Linked DNA regions of Lichenibacterium dinghuense. The protein of the gene in region 1 binds, or shares a complex with, the protein of each later gene. Links are inferred from orthologs where the notes say so. Each region holds a gene or a part of one and is shown in the gene's direction. Other genes may lie near its edges.

Region 1 (7,973 bases):
GAGTTCGTCGCGGCAGCTGGGAGCCGGGCAGAGCAGCGACGTCGAACGCCGCCGCGCGCGACGCCGGTTCACCCGGGTCGGTTCAGGCTGCGTCATCCGTTATCGGGCAGCCGTGGAACGTGCCGTGCCCGACATAGATCGTGCTTCCGTCGTCGGACCTGACGACGACGTTGATCGACCGTGTGCCGGCCGTGGGGATGTGCTCCGTCAGCATCGTCCCGACCAGGCACGCCACATGGTCCGCGGCCTCGTGCCCGTCACGCAGGTCGACGCCATGCTCGTCGACGTGCCTGATCGATCCGTCGATGCTGTCGAAGTAATACCGGGGCATCCCATTCTCCCACCTCGACCTATGCCGGCAGGTGACGAAGATCGATCATGCCGGCGCAGGCGGCCGCGATGTCTGCGCGTCGCGCTCGAGACATCCGATACGGCCGATGTCATCGCTGCCTGATCCGTGATCGGGACTATAGATCGCGGGTTCGCTGCCCTGAATGGACGCCGCTGCCCTGTCTCTTGCACTGTGCCGCCCTCACTTGGACAGGGGCGTCCCGAGGCGCTCGCCGGGCTGGAGCGGCCGCAAGGCTCGCTCGAAGGCTCGACCCGTCCCCCCGCAGGCCATGGGTGAACGTGCCGAAGGTTGACCGTCCACGGCGCGACGTCACGGGCCGACGAAGGGTCAGCTTCACGCGGTCCGCGGTCGCTTCGGACGCAGGCACCAGTCGAGCGGCGACATGCCGACGTCTCGTCTGAACACGCGGCTGAAGTAGGCCGGATCGACGAACCCCGTCATATACGCCACCGTGGCGATCGACGACTTGGTCTCTTCACGGCGGTCGAGGAGCTGACAGGCTTCCAGGATGCGGCGCCGGCGCACGAGCCCGCCGACCGTTTCGCCGTTCGTCGCGAAGATCTTCTGGATATATCGTTCGGACAGGCCGAGCGCCTGTGCGACCGCCGACGCGTTGAGGCCCGGCTCGTGGAAGTTCGCGTCGATGACCTGCAAGGCGCGACGGCGATGAGCGTTCTGGACGGCCGTCTCGTCCGACGACTGATCGACGCCCTCGACCATCAGGGCCAGCATGTCGGTCAGGTGTTCGGACGTCCGTTTGAGGGCGCGGTCCTCGAGGTGGATCGCGTTGCGGCAGAACGAGTCGGCGTAGTCGACGAACATGCTCTGCAGGGCGCCCGTCGCGGTGAAGTCCTTGCAGGTGTGGTCGTCGATGTCGGGGCGCCGTTTCCTGAAAATGTCGCCCGGTATCAGGATGCCGTGGAAGCTCGCGACGCCGGGCTGCAGGAACCTGTGCGCGCCCTCCGTGCCCAGCAGCGAGAACTGGCCCGGCTTGATCACGACGTCGCGGCCCCGCTGCATCAAGGTGATCTCCCCCTTGACCGGGGTGACGATGAAGTAACCGTCGATGCAGTCCCGGGCCGAGTGCCACGCCGTCCGTTCGCAGAACATCGGATCCGACGCGAAGGTCGCGATCCGAACCTCGTCCGTCCCGGTGCCGGTGAACTGGCCGGAGCGGAAATCAGGCGAGGTGTTGTTCTCGTGGCGATAGAAGAATTCGTTGAGGGTTTCTTTCCAGCGCGTGCCGCGTCGGGCGGCCGCGACGTGTTCGAGCTCCAGATCCAGGATGGATCGGTCTATGACAGGCTTCTTCGTCATGCGTGCCTTTCCCACCCATAGCTGTCCCCGTCCCGCGCTCGCCGAGCGACCGGGGCGGGGCGCTGTGACGGAGAGAGCGTCCGCGCTGCCCGGACGTTCGGGCGTCCGGAGCCGTCGCGCGGACCGCCCGCGCCGGCCCCGCGGGCTCGGCTCTAGACCTGATCGATCCGGAGGATGATGCCGCAGCCGCCGGAGCCCCCGTCGAGGCGGCCGACGCCCGCTTGCTCGTAGGCTCGCCAGAGGGCGGCGGTGCTCGTCGCCGGAGCCGGCCGCTCGCGTTTGCCTTCGGCGGACAGCAGCATGCCGATCGACACCTGCGCACGCCGGCTCGTTTCCACGTAGCTCCAGCCGAGCGCCGCGCGGGCCGCACGGAGCAGGGCCTGCTCGCCCGAGGAGGCTGAGTGAGCCATTTGAGAGGTCCTTCCCGCGTGAGCCCTTTTGTACCTTATCGCCTCGCATGCAAGCCGTTCAAGGAGCGACTCGGCAAAGGTGCGGGGAGGATGCCGCTCCAGGCCGAAACGGCTGCTTTTGTCGCGGGGGGAGGAGGGCGGCCCCCGTCCCGGGGGGCTTCGGCGCCTCGATGGGCGGCCGGGGGAGCGCGGCCCGGGACCGCGCTGGCACGCTCGCGGTGCGCCCCCTATATACGGGCACGCTTCCACCCCTGACGCCCGCGGGTACACGACCTTCGATGACGACTCCCGACGAGGACGCGGTCCGCCGCCGCAAGATCGGCTTCCGGGCCTGGCACCGCGGCACCCGCGAGATGGACCTGATCATGGGCCGCTTCGCCGACGCGAAGCTCGCCGAGCTCGACGCGGCCGGCCTCGACAGCTTCGAGGCGCTGATGGAGCAGCCCGATCCCGACCTCTACAAGTGGGTGTCGGGCGAGGCGCCGGTGCCGGCGGACGTCGACGCCGCCTTCCTGGCCCGCATCCGCGACTTCCACGCCAACACGGGCGCGCTTCGTGGCTAAGGCGATGGCCGGCCGCGTCGTGTCGCCGCCGAAGAACGCCGCCCCGCCCGCGAAGCCGCCGGCGCCGCTCGCCGAGGTGGCGCGCGTCGTCAAGGCGCTGCAGGGCGACACCCACGTCACCCTGGCCCACGTGCCGGACGGCTTCGACGGCTTCGTGGTGGCGGACCTCGCCCGCGCGCTCGCCAAGGGCGCCGAGCGGCCGGCGACGCTCGTCCACGTCGCGCGCGAAAGCCAGCGCGCGCAGGCGTTCCGCGACGCAGTGGCGTTCGCGGCGCCGGATATAGAAGTTCTGGAGTTCCCGGCCTGGGACTGCCAGCCCTACGACCGCGTGTCGCCCAACGCGGCGCTGGCGGCGCGGCGCATGCTGGTGCTGTCCCGCCTCGCGCGCTCGCGCTCGTCGAGCGACAAGCCCCGCATCCTGTCGACGACCGTCAGCGCCATCCTGCAGCGCGTGCCCCCGCGCGACAGCGTGGCGCGGGAAAGCTTCTCCGCCGCGCCCGGCAACTCGGTGTCGACCGACGACCTCGCGGCGTGGCTCGAGACCAACGGCTTCCTGCGCTCGGATGTGGTGCGCGACACCGGCGAATATGCGGTGCGGGGCGGCATCGTCGACCTGTTCGCGCCGGGCATGCCGGCGCCGGTGCGGCTCGACTTCTTCGGCGCCACGCTGGAGTCGATCCGGCCCTTCGACCCCGAGACGCAGCGCTCGACCGGGCAGCTCCGCGCGCTCGACCTCGTGCCGATGAGCGAGGTGCAGCTCACCACGGAGTCGATCCGGAGGTTTCGCGGGAACTACGTGTCCACCTTCGGCGCCCCACACGGCGACCCGCTCTACGCCGCCATCAGCGAGGGGCGCCGCCACCCCGGCATGGAGCACTGGCTCCCGCTGTTCTACCCCAACCTCGGCACGCTGTTCGACTACCTCGGCCACTGCCCGATCGTGCTCGACCCGCTCGACGACCAGGCCGTGACCGAGCGCTTCTCCGTCATCGCCGACCACCACGACGCCCGCGTCGAGGCGCGCAAGCAGCCCGGCGGCTCCGCCGGCTTCAAGCCGCTGCCGACCTCGGCCCTCTACCTCGACCGCGACGACTGGGCGCTGGAGCTCGACCACGCCCCCGTGGCGCGCATCACCGACGCCGAGCCTGCGCCCGGAACGGCGGTGTCGGTCGACCTCGGCGGGCGGCCCGGCCGGTCCTTCGCGCCCGAGCGGGCCGTGGAGGGGGCGAACGTCTTCGACGCCGCCGTGGCGCACATCCGCGAGTTGCAGGCGACCGGGCGCCGCGTGATCGTCGCGGGCTGGAGCGAGGGCTCGCGCGACCGGCTGCGCGCCGTGCTGGGCGAGCACGGTCTCAAGAAGACCGAACCCGTCGCCTCGCTCGGCCAGGCGCTGGCCCTGCCGCCCGCCGCCGTGGCCCTGGCCGTGCTGGGGCTGGAGAGCGGCTTCTCGGCCGGCGACGTCCACTTCATCGGCGAGCAGGACGTGCTCGGCGACCGCCTCGTGCGCGCCCGCAAGAAGACCCGCCGCGCCGCCGACTTCCTCCAGGAGGTGGCGAGCCTCACGCCCGGCGACTACGTGGTCCACGTCGACCACGGCATCGGCCGCTTCCTCGGCCTCAAGACGCTGACGGCGGCCGGCGTGCCGCACGACCTCGTAGAATTGCAATATGCCGGCGAGGGCAACTCGCGCCTGTTCCTGCCCGTCGAGAACCTGGAGCTGCTGTCGCGCTACGGCTCGGAGGATTCCGAGGCCATCCTCGACCGCCTGGGGGGCGGCGGCTGGCAGAACCGCAAGGCGCGGATGAAGAACCGCATCCGCGAGATCGCCCACGGGCTGATCCGCCTCGCGGCCGAGCGGACCCTCAAGCCCGCCGAGAAGCTGGTGCCGCCCGAGGGGCTCTACGACGAGTTCTGCGCGCGCTTCCCCTACGACGAGACCGAGGACCAGCTGAACTCGATCGAGTCTGTGCTCGGCGACCTCGCCTCCGGCCACCCGATGGACCGGCTGGTCTGCGGCGACGTCGGCTTCGGCAAGACCGAGGTCGCGCTGCGCGCCGCCTTCGCGGCGGCCATCAACGGCCGACAGGTCGCCGTGGTGGTGCCCACCACGCTGCTCGCCCGCCAGCACTACAAGACCTTCGCCGAGCGCTTCGCCGGCCTGCCCATCAAGGTCGGACAGGTCAGCCGCATGGTGCCGGCCGCCGAGCAGAAGCGCGTGAAGAGCGCCCTCGCCGACGGCACCATGGACATCGTGGTCGGCACCCATGCGGTGCTGGGCAAGGCCATCGGGTTCAAGGAGCTGGGGCTCGTCGTGGTCGACGAGGAACAGCGCTTCGGCGTCGCCCACAAGGAGCGGCTGAAGGACATGCGGGCCGAGGTCCACATCCTGACGCTATCCGCGACGCCGATCCCCCGCACGCTTCAGCTCGCCATGACGGGCGTGCGCGACCTCAGCATCATCGCGACGCCCCCCGTTGACCGCCTCGCGGTGCGGACCTCCGTCTTCCCCTTCGACGAGCTGATGATTCGCGAGGCGCTGCTGCGCGAGCGCTACCGCGGCGGCCAGAGCTTCTACGTCTGCCCGCGCATCGAGGATCTGGAGGAGCAGGCGGCCTTCCTGGCGCGCTCGGTGCCGGAGGTGAAATTCGTGGTCGCCCACGGGCAGATGTCGGCGACCGAGCTCGAAGAGAAGATGTCGAACTTCTACGAGGGGCACTACGACGTGCTGCTCGCCACCGCGATCGTCGAGGCGGGGCTCGACATCCCGCGCGCCAACACGCTGATCGTGCACCGCGCCGACTTGTTCGGCCTCGCGCAGCTCTACCAGCTGCGCGGCCGCGTCGGCCGCTCGAAGACGCGCGCCTACGCGCTCTTCACGCTGCCCGCCAACCGGCCCCCCACCGCCCAGGCCGAGAAGCGGCTCAAGGTGCTGCAGGGGCTCGACACGCTCGGCGCGGGCTTCGAGCTCGCCAGCCACGACCTCGACATCCGCGGCGCCGGCAACCTGCTCGGCGACGAGCAGTCCGGCCACATCAAGGAGGTCGGCTTCGAGCTCTACCAGCAGATGCTCAAGGACGCGATCGAGGCGCTGAAGTCGGGCGATACGGGCGAGCTCGCGGAAGAGGCTTGGTCGCCCGCCATCTCGATCGGCGTGCCGGTGACGATCCCCGAGCATTACGTGCCCGACATCGCGCTGCGCATGAACCTCTACCGCCGCCTCTCGGCCCTGGAGGACGAGGACGAGATCGAGAGCTTCGGCGCCGAGATGGTGGACCGCTTCGGCGCGCTGCCCGACGAGGTGCGCCAGCTCCTCAAGCTCATGGCGGTCAAGGGCCTGTGCCGGCGCGCCAACGTCGAGAAGGTCGACGCCGGGCCGAAGGGCGTCATCGTGGGCTTCCGCGAGAACAAGTTCTCGAACCCGGGCGGCCTCGTGCGGCTGATCCAGGACCCGAAATACTACGCCAAGGTCCGGCCCGACATGCGCGTCGCCTTCCAGCGCGAGTTCGACCGGCCGGAGGACCGGCTGGAGGGCACGCGCGAGATCCTGCGGCGGCTCGTCGCCATCGGGGAGAAGAAAAAGGCCGCGTGAGCGCCGATCGGTGGTTGCGGGCGGCACGGCGGGGAGGCAGGTTCGCGGCTCCCGCCCGGAGTTCGCCATGCGCCTCGCCCTGTTCCTCGCCGCGCTGTCGGTCGCCGGGCCGGCGACGGCGGCGAGCTTCGACTGCACCGCGGCGTCGAGCCCGGACGAGGTGGCGATCTGCGCCGACCCGCACCTGTCCGCGCTCGACGTGCTGGTCGACCGGGCCTACGGCGAGGCGCGCAAGGGCTACGGCGGCGCGCCCGACGCGGAGGATCGCGCCCACGCGCTCGACGACGCGCGCGACTTCAACGCCCGCAAGCGGCGCTGCGGCGCGGACCTCGGTTGCCTCACCGCAGCCCACGTCGGCGCGCTGGAGGATTTCGGGGTGTACGGGTCGAGCGTGCGCGTGCCGGCCTGGATCGCCGCCACCGCGATGACGCCCTCCGTGCCGGCCGAGACGCGCCGCCTCCCGGCGCGCGAGGGCGACTGCGCCCGCACCCGCGTCACCGACGTCGGCGGGCGGCTCGAAGGGGACGCGGACTTCTCCAGCGGGACCCGTGTGGGCTTCGCCAACGGCGGCGCCCAGGTCAGCTACGACCGCGTGCCGGCCATCGTCGCCTCGCGCCGCGGCGACCCCGTGCTGATGTGCCTGACCTCGATCCCGAAGCACTGCCCGCCGCGAGACGACCGCGGCCGCAGCTACACGTCGACCAACCTGCGCACGCGCGGGTCCTGGTCGCTCGCCGACTCGCAGCACAGGTGCGGCGGGGCCTGAACTTCCCCATCGGCTCCCCCCGACTGACGGGACGGGGGGCAGGGCATGTCGGCCCCGCCGAGGCCGCGATCGACCTCACGCCGGCGGGTCGCGCCTCTGCCCGGCGCGGAACTGCCGCTGCTCGCGCACGAGCAGGCCCGCCACACCCGCCAGGAGGAGCAGCACGACCCCGAGCACCACGGCCTCGCCCATGACGCGCTCCCCGTCAGATCATCCCGCGCCGCTTGGCTTCCCTCTTGGCCGCCGCGTGGACGTCGGCCGCGACGTCGCCGGGGTCCTTCGGGCCGTGCCCCTCCTCGACCCGGCCGGGCAGGAGGTCGCCGTCCTCGATCCGGTAGGTGAAGACGTGGCCCGTGGCGTTGTGGCGGAGGCGCAGCGTCGTCTCGGTCGCCTCGATGACTTCGGTGTTGTCCATGGTGCCCGGTCCGTCTCGCCATCGTCGTCGTCGCGCGTCAATGTTCCGCCGCGGCCGATCGTTGCCCGTGTGGCTCCGCGGCGTTGCGGCCGGGGGGCAGGGGCGTGCATCCTGGGCGCCGCGAGTCGCGGACCGATCGGGGATCGAAACGCGCCGGCGCCCCGTTCCTGTGACGGGACGGCCGGCGGGACTGGAGTGGATATGGTGAGGAAGGCTCTGCGCGGGGTCGGGCCCGGTTACCCGCAGATCGTGGTGCTGGTCGGCGCCACCGGCGACCTGTCCCGGCGCAAGCTGCTGCCCGGCCTGTTCCATCTGGCGAGCTCGGGCTTCATCCCCGGTTGCCGCGTCATCGGCGTGTCGCTCGACGACCTCGACGTCGACGGCTTCCGCACCCTCGCCCGCTCAGCGCTCGACCAGTTCTCCACTCGCAAGGTCGACGAGGCGCAGTGGGACGCCTTCGCCCAGGCGCTCGACTACGTGTCGCTGTCGGCCGGTGCCGGGGAGCTGCGCGCCGCCGTGAAGCGGGCCGAGGAGGGCTTCGTCGGGGAAACGCGCCTCATC
Region 2 (7,500 bases), 2.9 Mb from region 1 along the record:
GCGGGCCGGCAACACGACCGGCTCCTTCTCCTTGCCGTCGTAGTTGTCCTGGAAGTCGACGGTGTTCTCGTCGATGTCCTGGATCAGGGCCAGCGAGGGCGGCGCGAGGCGCGACTCGGTGTAGCGCATGGCCGCCGGCGGGTCGCCGTCGACCGAGCCGAAGTTGCCCTGGCCGTCGATCAACGGCAGGCGCATCGAGAAGGACTGCGCCATGCGGACCAGCGCGTCGTAGATCGCGGTGTCGCCGTGCGGATGGTACTTGCCCATCACGTCGCCGACGATGCGGGCCGACTTGACGTAGGCGCGGTCCGGCAGGTGGTTGTTCTCCTGCATGGAGAACAGGATGCGCCGGTGCACCGGCTTGAAGCCGTCGCGCACGTCGGGCAGCGCGCGCGACACGATCACGCTCATGGCGTAATCGAGGTAGGAGCGCTTCATCTCGTCCGCGATGGAGACGGGCCGGATGCCGTTCGGATCTTCGATTCTGTCGTCGGTGTCGGCCAAGTGGCATCCCTTCGCGGACGGCCCGGCGCTGGCGCGCCGGCGGTTCTGATCTCGGTTCTATATGGGTGTCGAGAGGACGATCCGCGAGGTTTTACAGGCGGAAGGACGCTGTCCGCCTCAGGCCGCGGCGGTGTCCTCGGCGCGCTTCTCGAGCCCCGCGAGCGCGATGCAGATGGCGATGCCCTCGGCCGCGGCCTCGACGTCGCCGAGCTTGGGGAAGGTGGGGGCGAGGCGCAGGTTGGCGTCCTCCGGGTCGCGCCCGCCGGGCCAGGTCGCGCCCGCGGGGGTCAGCGCCAGGCCGGCCGCCTTGGCGAGCGCCACGACGCGGGAGGCTGTGCCCGGCACGGCGTCGACGCTGATGAAGTAGCCGCCCTCGGGCCGCGACCAGCGCGCGAGACCGGTGCCGCCGAGCCGCCGCTCCAGCGCGCGGAGCACGGCGTCGAACTTCGGGCCGATCAGATCGCGGTGCCGGACCATGTGGGCGTGCAGCCCTTCGGCGTCGCGCAGGAAGCGCAGGTGGCGGAGCTGGTTCAGCTTGTCGGAGCCGATGGTGCGGCGCCCGGCCCGCGCCAGGAACCAGGACACGTTGGCGGGCGATGAGGCGAAGAGCGCGACGCCGGCGCCGGCCAGCGTGACCTTGGAGGTCGAGGCGAAGCAGAAGGCGCGGTCCGGGTGGCCGGCCTCGCGGGCGAGGTCGAGGATCGAGGCCAGCGGCGTGCGGCGCTCGGTCAGGTGGTGGACCGCGTAGGCGTCGTCCCAGAACAGGCGGAAGTCCGGCGCGCCCGTCTTCATCGCGGCGAGGCGGCGCACGGTCTCGTCGGCGTAGGTTTCGCCGGTCGGGTTCGAGTAGCGCGGCACGCACCACATGCCCTTCACGGACGGGTCGGCGGCGAGCGCCTCGACCGCGTCCATGTCGGGGCCCTGCCCCGTGAGCGGCACCGGCAGCAGGCGGAAGCCGAACTCCTCGGTCAGGCCGAAGTGGCGGTCGTAGCCCGGCACGGGGCAGATGAAGGCCGGCGAGGCCTCCCTGGACCAGGGCCGCTCACCGCCCGGCACGCCCTTGAGCAGCGCCCACACGATGCAGTCGTGCATCAGGGCGAGGGACGAGTTGTTGCCGAGCACGATGGCGTCCGCCGTCAGGCCGAGCGCCTCGCCGAACAGGGCGCGGACCTCTGGCAGGCCGCGCAGGTCCCCGCCGTAGTTGCGCGCGTCCTCGCCGGCCGCCGTGGTGGTGTCGCGGTTGCCCTGCGGCAGCAGCATGGCGTCCGACAGCGACAGCTGTTCGGGCGAGGGTTTGCCCCGCGTCATGTCGAGCTTGAGGCCGCGGGCCTTGAAGCTCTCGTAGTCGGCGCGGGTGCGGGCGAGGTCGGCGGAAAGGTCGGTCATCAGGACAGTCTAGCTCAGGACGGCGTGCGCGATCCTTCTCCCGTTCCACGGGAGAAGGAAACCCGTCATCAGAACGGGATGTCGTCGTCGATCGCGTCCGACATGGAGCCGCCGCGGCCGCCGCCGCCGGAGTTGCCGCCGCGGTCCATCGGCGAGGAGCGGCCGAAGGACGGGCGGTCGCCGCCCCGGTCGCCGCCGCGGTCGAAGGAGCCGCGGTCGTCGTCGCCCGCGAAGCCGCCGCCGCCGCTGTTGCGGCCTTCCAGCATGGTCAGCTCGCCGCGGAAGCGCTGCAGCACCACCTCGGTGCTGTAGCGCTCGTTGCCGTCCTTGTCGTTGTACTTGCGGGTCTGGAGCTGGCCCTCGACGTAGACCTTCGAGCCCTTCTTCAGGTACTGCTCGGCCACCTTGGCGAGGTTCTCGTTGAAGATCACGACGGAGTGCCACTCCGTCTTCTCCTTGCGCTCGCCGGACGCCTTGTCGCGCCAGGATTCCGTGGTGGCGAGGCGCAGGTTCACCACCGCGTCGCCCGACTGCATGCGGCGCACCTCGGGATCCTTGCCCAGGTTTCCGACCAGAATGACCTTGTTGACGCTGCCCGACATGGTGCCCTCCTCGGGACCTCGATGAGTGTGGGCCCTCGGCGCGCGACGCGGCGCCGGACCCGACCTTGACCCGTTCCTACAAGGCGGCGGTTACCAAACTCCGCCGACCCGTTCCCTCTATGTTCCCTAGCACATCCGTGGTAAGCGCGAAACGGCGGCGGTGCCGATACGGCATGGCACCCCTATATGGAGGCGAAACCGGTTCCGCGGCCGGCCGTCCTCATCCTGGAACCCGTCCCTCCATGGCGCAACAGCCCCGCTCCCGCACCCGCAAGGCCGAAGCGGCCGCAGAGGCGCCCGAAGCCGCCGAAACCCCTGCCCCGCGCATCGTCCGCAAGGTCAGGGCCATCAAGGGCGCGGCCGCGGAGGCGGCCCCCGGGCCGGCCGCGCCCGCGGAGATGAGCGACGCCGCGCTGGAGAAGCTGTTCGACGCCGAGCCGCCCCGCCTGCCCGACCGCGACAGCATCGTGGTGCGGGGCGCGCGCGAGCACAACCTCAAGAACGTCGACCTCACCATCCCGCGCGACAAGCTGGTGGTCTTCACCGGCCTGTCGGGCTCGGGCAAATCATCTTTGGCCTTCGACACCATCTACGCGGAAGGACAGCGCCGCTACGTGGAATCGCTGTCCGCCTACGCGCGCCAGTTCCTGGAGATGATGGGCAAGCCCGACGTCGACCAGATCGACGGCCTGTCGCCCGCCATCTCGATCGAGCAGAAGACGACCTCGAAGAACCCGCGCTCCACGGTCGGCACCGTCACCGAGATCTACGACTACATGCGCCTCCTGTGGGCGCGCATCGGCATCCCCTATTCGCCCGCGACGGGCCTGCCGATCGAGAGCCAGACTGTCAGCCAGATGGTGGACCGCGTGCTGGCCCTGCCGCCGAACACGCGCCTCTACCTGATCGCGCCCGTGGTGCGCGGCCGCAAGGGCGAGTACCGCAAGGAGATCGCCGAATTCCAGCGCAAGGGATTCCAGCGCCTGAAGGTCGACGGCGAGTTCTACCCGCTCGACGAGGCGCCGACGCTCGACAAGAAGTTCAAGCACGACATCGGCGTCGTGGTGGACCGCATCGCGGTGCGCCCCGACATGGCGACGCGCCTCGCCGAGTCCTTCGAGACCGCGCTGGAGCTGGCCGACGGCATCTCGGTCGTCGAGTTCGCCGACGAGCCGCCGGAGGGCTCGCCGAAGGAGGTGGTCTTCTCGTCGAAGTTCGCCTGCCCGGTGTCGGGCTTCACCATCCCCGAGATCGAGCCGCGGCTGTTCTCCTTCAACAACCCGTTCGGCGCCTGCCCGGTCTGCGCCGGGCTCGGCTCGCAGATGCAGGTCGCCGCCGAGCGGGTCGTGCCGGACCCGACGCTGAGCCTGAAGCGCGGCGCCATTTCGCCCTGGTCGAAGTCGTCCTCGCCCTATTACGCGCAGACGCTCGACGCGCTGGCACGCCACTACAAGGTCAAGCTCGACACCAAGTGGAACGCCCTGCCCCAGAGCTTCCGCGACGCCGTGCTGTTCGGCTCGGGCGAGGAGGTGATCCGCTTCCAGTACGACGACGGCTCGCGCGCCTACGGGGTGTCGAAGCCCTTCGAGGGCGTGGTGCGCAGCCTCGACCGGCGCTTCAAGGAGACCGACTCGGAGTTCATCCGCGAGGAGATCGGCCGCTACATGGGCGCGGTGCCCTGCCCCACCTGCGCGGGCGCGCGCCTCAAGCCCGAGGCGCTGGCGGTGCGGATCGCGGACAGGACGATCTCGTCGGCCGCTGAGCTTTCGATCCGCAAGGCGATCGCCTGGTTCGACGCCCTGCCGGCGCAGCTCGACGACAAGCGCAACGAGATCGCGGTGCGGATCCTCAAAGAGATCCGCGACCGGCTGCGCTTCCTGATCGACGTCGGGCTCGACTACCTCACGCTCGGCCGCGGCGCCGGCACGCTGTCGGGCGGCGAAAGCCAGCGCATCCGCCTAGCCAGCCAGATCGGCTCGGGCCTCACCGGCGTGCTCTACGTGCTCGACGAGCCCTCGATCGGCCTCCACCAGCGCGACAACGAGCGGCTGCTCGGCACGCTGCAGCGCCTGAAAAGCCTCGGCAACAGCGTGATCGTGGTCGAGCACGACGAGGACGCGATCCTCAGCGCCGACTACGTGGTCGACGTGGGCCCCGGTGCGGGCGTGCACGGCGGCCACATCGTGGCAGCCGGCACGCCGCGCGAGATCATGTCCAACCCCGCCTCGCTGACCGGCGACTACCTCGCCGGCCGCAAGACCGTCGGCGTGCCGCGCCGGCGCCGCGCCGCCAAGGAGGGCCAGTCCCTCAAGGTCGTCAACGCGCGGGGCAACAACCTCAAGAACGTCACCATGGAGGTGCCGCTCGGCACCTTCTCGTGCATCACGGGCGTGTCGGGCGGCGGCAAGTCGACCCTGGTGATCGACACCCTCTTCGCGGCGGCGGCGCGCAGACTCGGCGGCGGCGCCGAGCACCCCGCGCCGCACGACGCCGTGGAGGGCCTGGAATTCCTCGACAAGGTCATCGACATCGACCAGTCGCCGATCGGCCGCACGCCGCGCTCGAACCCCGCCACCTACACGGGCGCCTTCACGCCCATCCGCGACTGGTTCGCCGGCCTGCCGGAATCGAAGGCGCGCGGCTACGGGCCGGGGCGCTTCTCGTTCAACGTCAAGGGCGGGCGCTGCGAGGCCTGCCAGGGCGACGGCGTCATCAAGATCGAGATGCACTTCCTGCCCGACGTCTACGTCACCTGCGACGTGTGCAAGGGCAAGCGCTACGGTCGCGAGACGCTCGACGTGAAGTACCGCGACCACTCCATCGCCGACGTGCTCGACATGACGGTCGAGGAGGCGGCCGACCTGTTCAAGGCCGTGCCCTCGATCCGCGACAAGATGAAGACGCTGGCGCGCGTCGGCCTCGGCTACGTCAAGGTCGGGCAGCAGGCCAACACCCTGTCGGGCGGCGAGGCGCAGCGCGTGAAGCTGTCCAAGGAGCTGTCGCGCCGCTCCACGGGCCGCACGCTCTACATCCTCGACGAGCCCACCACGGGCCTGCACTTCGAGGACGTGCGCAAGCTCCTCGAGGTGCTGCAGGAGCTGGTCGACCAGGGCAACACGGTGGTAGTGATCGAGCACAACCTCGAGGTCATCAAGACGGCCGACCACATCGTCGACCTCGGCCCCGAGGGCGGCGACGGCGGCGGCCGCATCGTGGCGACAGGCTCGCCCGAGGAGGTCGCCCGCAACCCGGCCAGCCACACCGGGCGCTTCCTGCGCGACGTGCTGGCGCGCCGCCCGCTGCAGGCCGCCGCGGAATAGCGGGGGCGGCCCGGATCGCGAGCCCCCCGCCCGCCGTCGCGAGCACGGCCGAGCGACCGAAGCCGTCAGACTGCGCCGGGAAGCGGAGCGTCGGCCGAGGAGCCGCGATCAAGGCCGCCTCGCCGCGGCCGCGATGGCTGGCCAGGAGCTTGCTCCGGCCCATCGCGTTTTTGCAACGCACCATATGGATGTCCCGGTCGGCCGCCACGCGCTCCGCCGCCGCCGGACGATCCCGGTCGCAAGCGGTTCCACCCCGCCGGTCGCCCCCATCCTGTCATGCAAATTTCACATGAGCGGAGCGCTGCAGGAGGGCTAAATGCCGTCTTTGTCGCTTGTGTGACGCGATTTTCGCCTCAATCCCTACCTGGACGTGAACGAAGCCCCGCATCTTGCGCATATCAGACGGTTGCGAGTCTGGCTTCTCGCATCGGCGAATCTGCGTATATTGCACTGCATCAAAGGTCGAGCGGGACGGGGCGACGCGCCTCGTGCCGCGAACAACAAGGAACCTTTCGATGCTGAACTTCATCGCTTCCTGGCGCCGCGAGCGCGAGGCCATCCGCGAGCTGTCCCGCCTGTCCGATCGCGAGCTGGCCGACCTCGGCCTGTGCCGCTCCGACATCCGCGGCGTCGTCGAGGAGATGTCGCGGGCGCCGGCCCCCGAGGGCACCGTCGCGCGTTCCGCCCGCGAGCCGGTCGGCACCATGGCCCCGTCCTGGGGCACTCACGCCCGCCGGTCGGTCGCGGCCTGACCCCTCCGCCGCCACGACGCCGTGGCGGAGGTGCCGGCCCGGAGCCGGCGAACACCGTGGCCGCCATTGTGTGTGGGCGGGCACGCGGACCATCGCTCCATCGCCGGATCCGCCGGCCCTCGGGGCGACAACGAATGGAGCCCCCCATGATCGCATCCATCATGACCCGCTACGCCGCCTGGCGCCTGCGCCGCGAGACGATCCGCGAGCTGTCCCTGCTGAACGACCGCGAGCTGGCCGACCTCGGCATCGGCCGCGGCGACATCCCCTTCGTGGCCGACGGCACGTTCCACGAGATCGAGCCGGCCTTCGTGCCCGCGGCCAACGACGACGCCCACATCGGCCCGGCCTGGGCCGCCCACGCGCCGACCTCGCTGGCGGCCTGAGCCCGAGATCCCGTCCCGAGCCGTCCCGGCTCGGGGACGCGACATGCCCGCCGTTGTGTGTGGGTGGGCATGACCCCGACGCCCCCGCGCCGCGCTTCCGCGGCCGCCGGAGGCTCACCAAGAACGGAGAAACTCCATGCTGAAGTCCCTGACCCTGAAGATCGCCGCCTGGCGCCGCTACCGCGACTCCGTGCGCGAGCTGTCCCGCCTGTCCGACCGCGAGCTGAACGACCTCGGCATCGGCCGGGCCGACATCGCCGCCCTGGTCCGCCAGAGCACCGACGAGGCCTGAGCCTCGCACCCGACGCCCATCGTTCCCGCCCGCCGCGAGCCCCCGCTCCGGCGGGCGTCTTCGTTCCGGTCCGCTCATCCCCGCCCGCGCTGGGATGGAGCGGCGGGACCGTCCGCCTTGCCCGTGCCGCGCCGGTCCCGTAGGTTTCGGCATGTCGACCACACAGCCCGAACCCATCCACGTCATCGGCGGCGGCCTCGCCGGCTCCGAGGCGGCGTGGCAGATCGCCCGCGCCGGCCTCCCCGTCGTGCTGCACGA

Evidence for each region. The genes of interacting proteins can lie anywhere in the genome.
Region 2: the proteins of mfd (region 1) and uvrA are in contact, whole or in part, in a crystal structure (PDB 4DFC), measured with the Escherichia coli proteins. The link is inferred for Lichenibacterium dinghuense from one-to-one orthologs.

Annotation. Positions count from the first base shown.
Region 1 is NZ_JAJLMN010000001.1:3,564,107-3,572,079, forward strand. Bases 2,343-6,431 are described here. They hold mfd (transcription-repair coupling factor), read left to right. Parts: upstream 2,343-2,646; coding sequence 2,647-6,231; downstream 6,232-6,431. Other genes in these bases: L7N97_RS17060 (FAD assembly factor SdhE), read left to right, coding at 2,358-2,642; L7N97_RS17070 (lysozyme inhibitor LprI family protein), read left to right, coding at 6,299-6,431. Outside these bases: L7N97_RS17045 (DUF6894 family protein), read right to left, coding at 83-331; L7N97_RS17050 (AraC family transcriptional regulator), read right to left, coding at 686-1,669; L7N97_RS17055 (XRE family transcriptional regulator), read right to left, coding at 1,822-2,079; more of L7N97_RS17070, read left to right, coding at 6,432-6,997; L7N97_RS17075 (hypothetical protein), read right to left, coding at 7,203-7,412; zwf (glucose-6-phosphate dehydrogenase), read left to right, coding at 7,614-7,973. UniProt on the Escherichia coli protein: Couples transcription and DNA repair by recognizing RNA polymerase (RNAP) stalled at DNA lesions. Mediates ATP-dependent release of RNAP and its truncated transcript from the DNA, and recruitment of nucleotide excision repair machinery to the damaged site.
Region 2 is NZ_JAJLMN010000001.1:678,285-685,784, forward strand. What follows is about bases 2,397-6,012. They hold uvrA (excinuclease ABC subunit UvrA), read left to right. Parts: upstream 2,397-2,734; coding sequence 2,735-5,812; downstream 5,813-6,012. Other genes in these bases: ssb (single-stranded DNA-binding protein), read right to left, coding at 2,397-2,492. In the rest of the region: gyrA (DNA gyrase subunit A), read right to left, coding at 1-504; L7N97_RS03220 (aspartate aminotransferase type Ic), read right to left, coding at 622-1,890; more of ssb, read right to left, coding at 1,959-2,396; L7N97_RS30125 (DUF1127 domain-containing protein), read left to right, coding at 6,328-6,564; L7N97_RS30130 (DUF1127 domain-containing protein), read left to right, coding at 6,711-6,950; L7N97_RS03245 (DUF1127 domain-containing protein), read left to right, coding at 7,087-7,242; methylenetetrahydrofolate--tRNA-(uracil(54)-C(5))-methyltransferase (FADH(2)-oxidizing) TrmFO, read left to right, coding at 7,394-7,500. UniProt on the Escherichia coli protein: The UvrABC repair system catalyzes the recognition and processing of DNA lesions. UvrA is an ATPase and a DNA-binding protein. A damage recognition complex composed of 2 UvrA and 2 UvrB subunits scans DNA for abnormalities.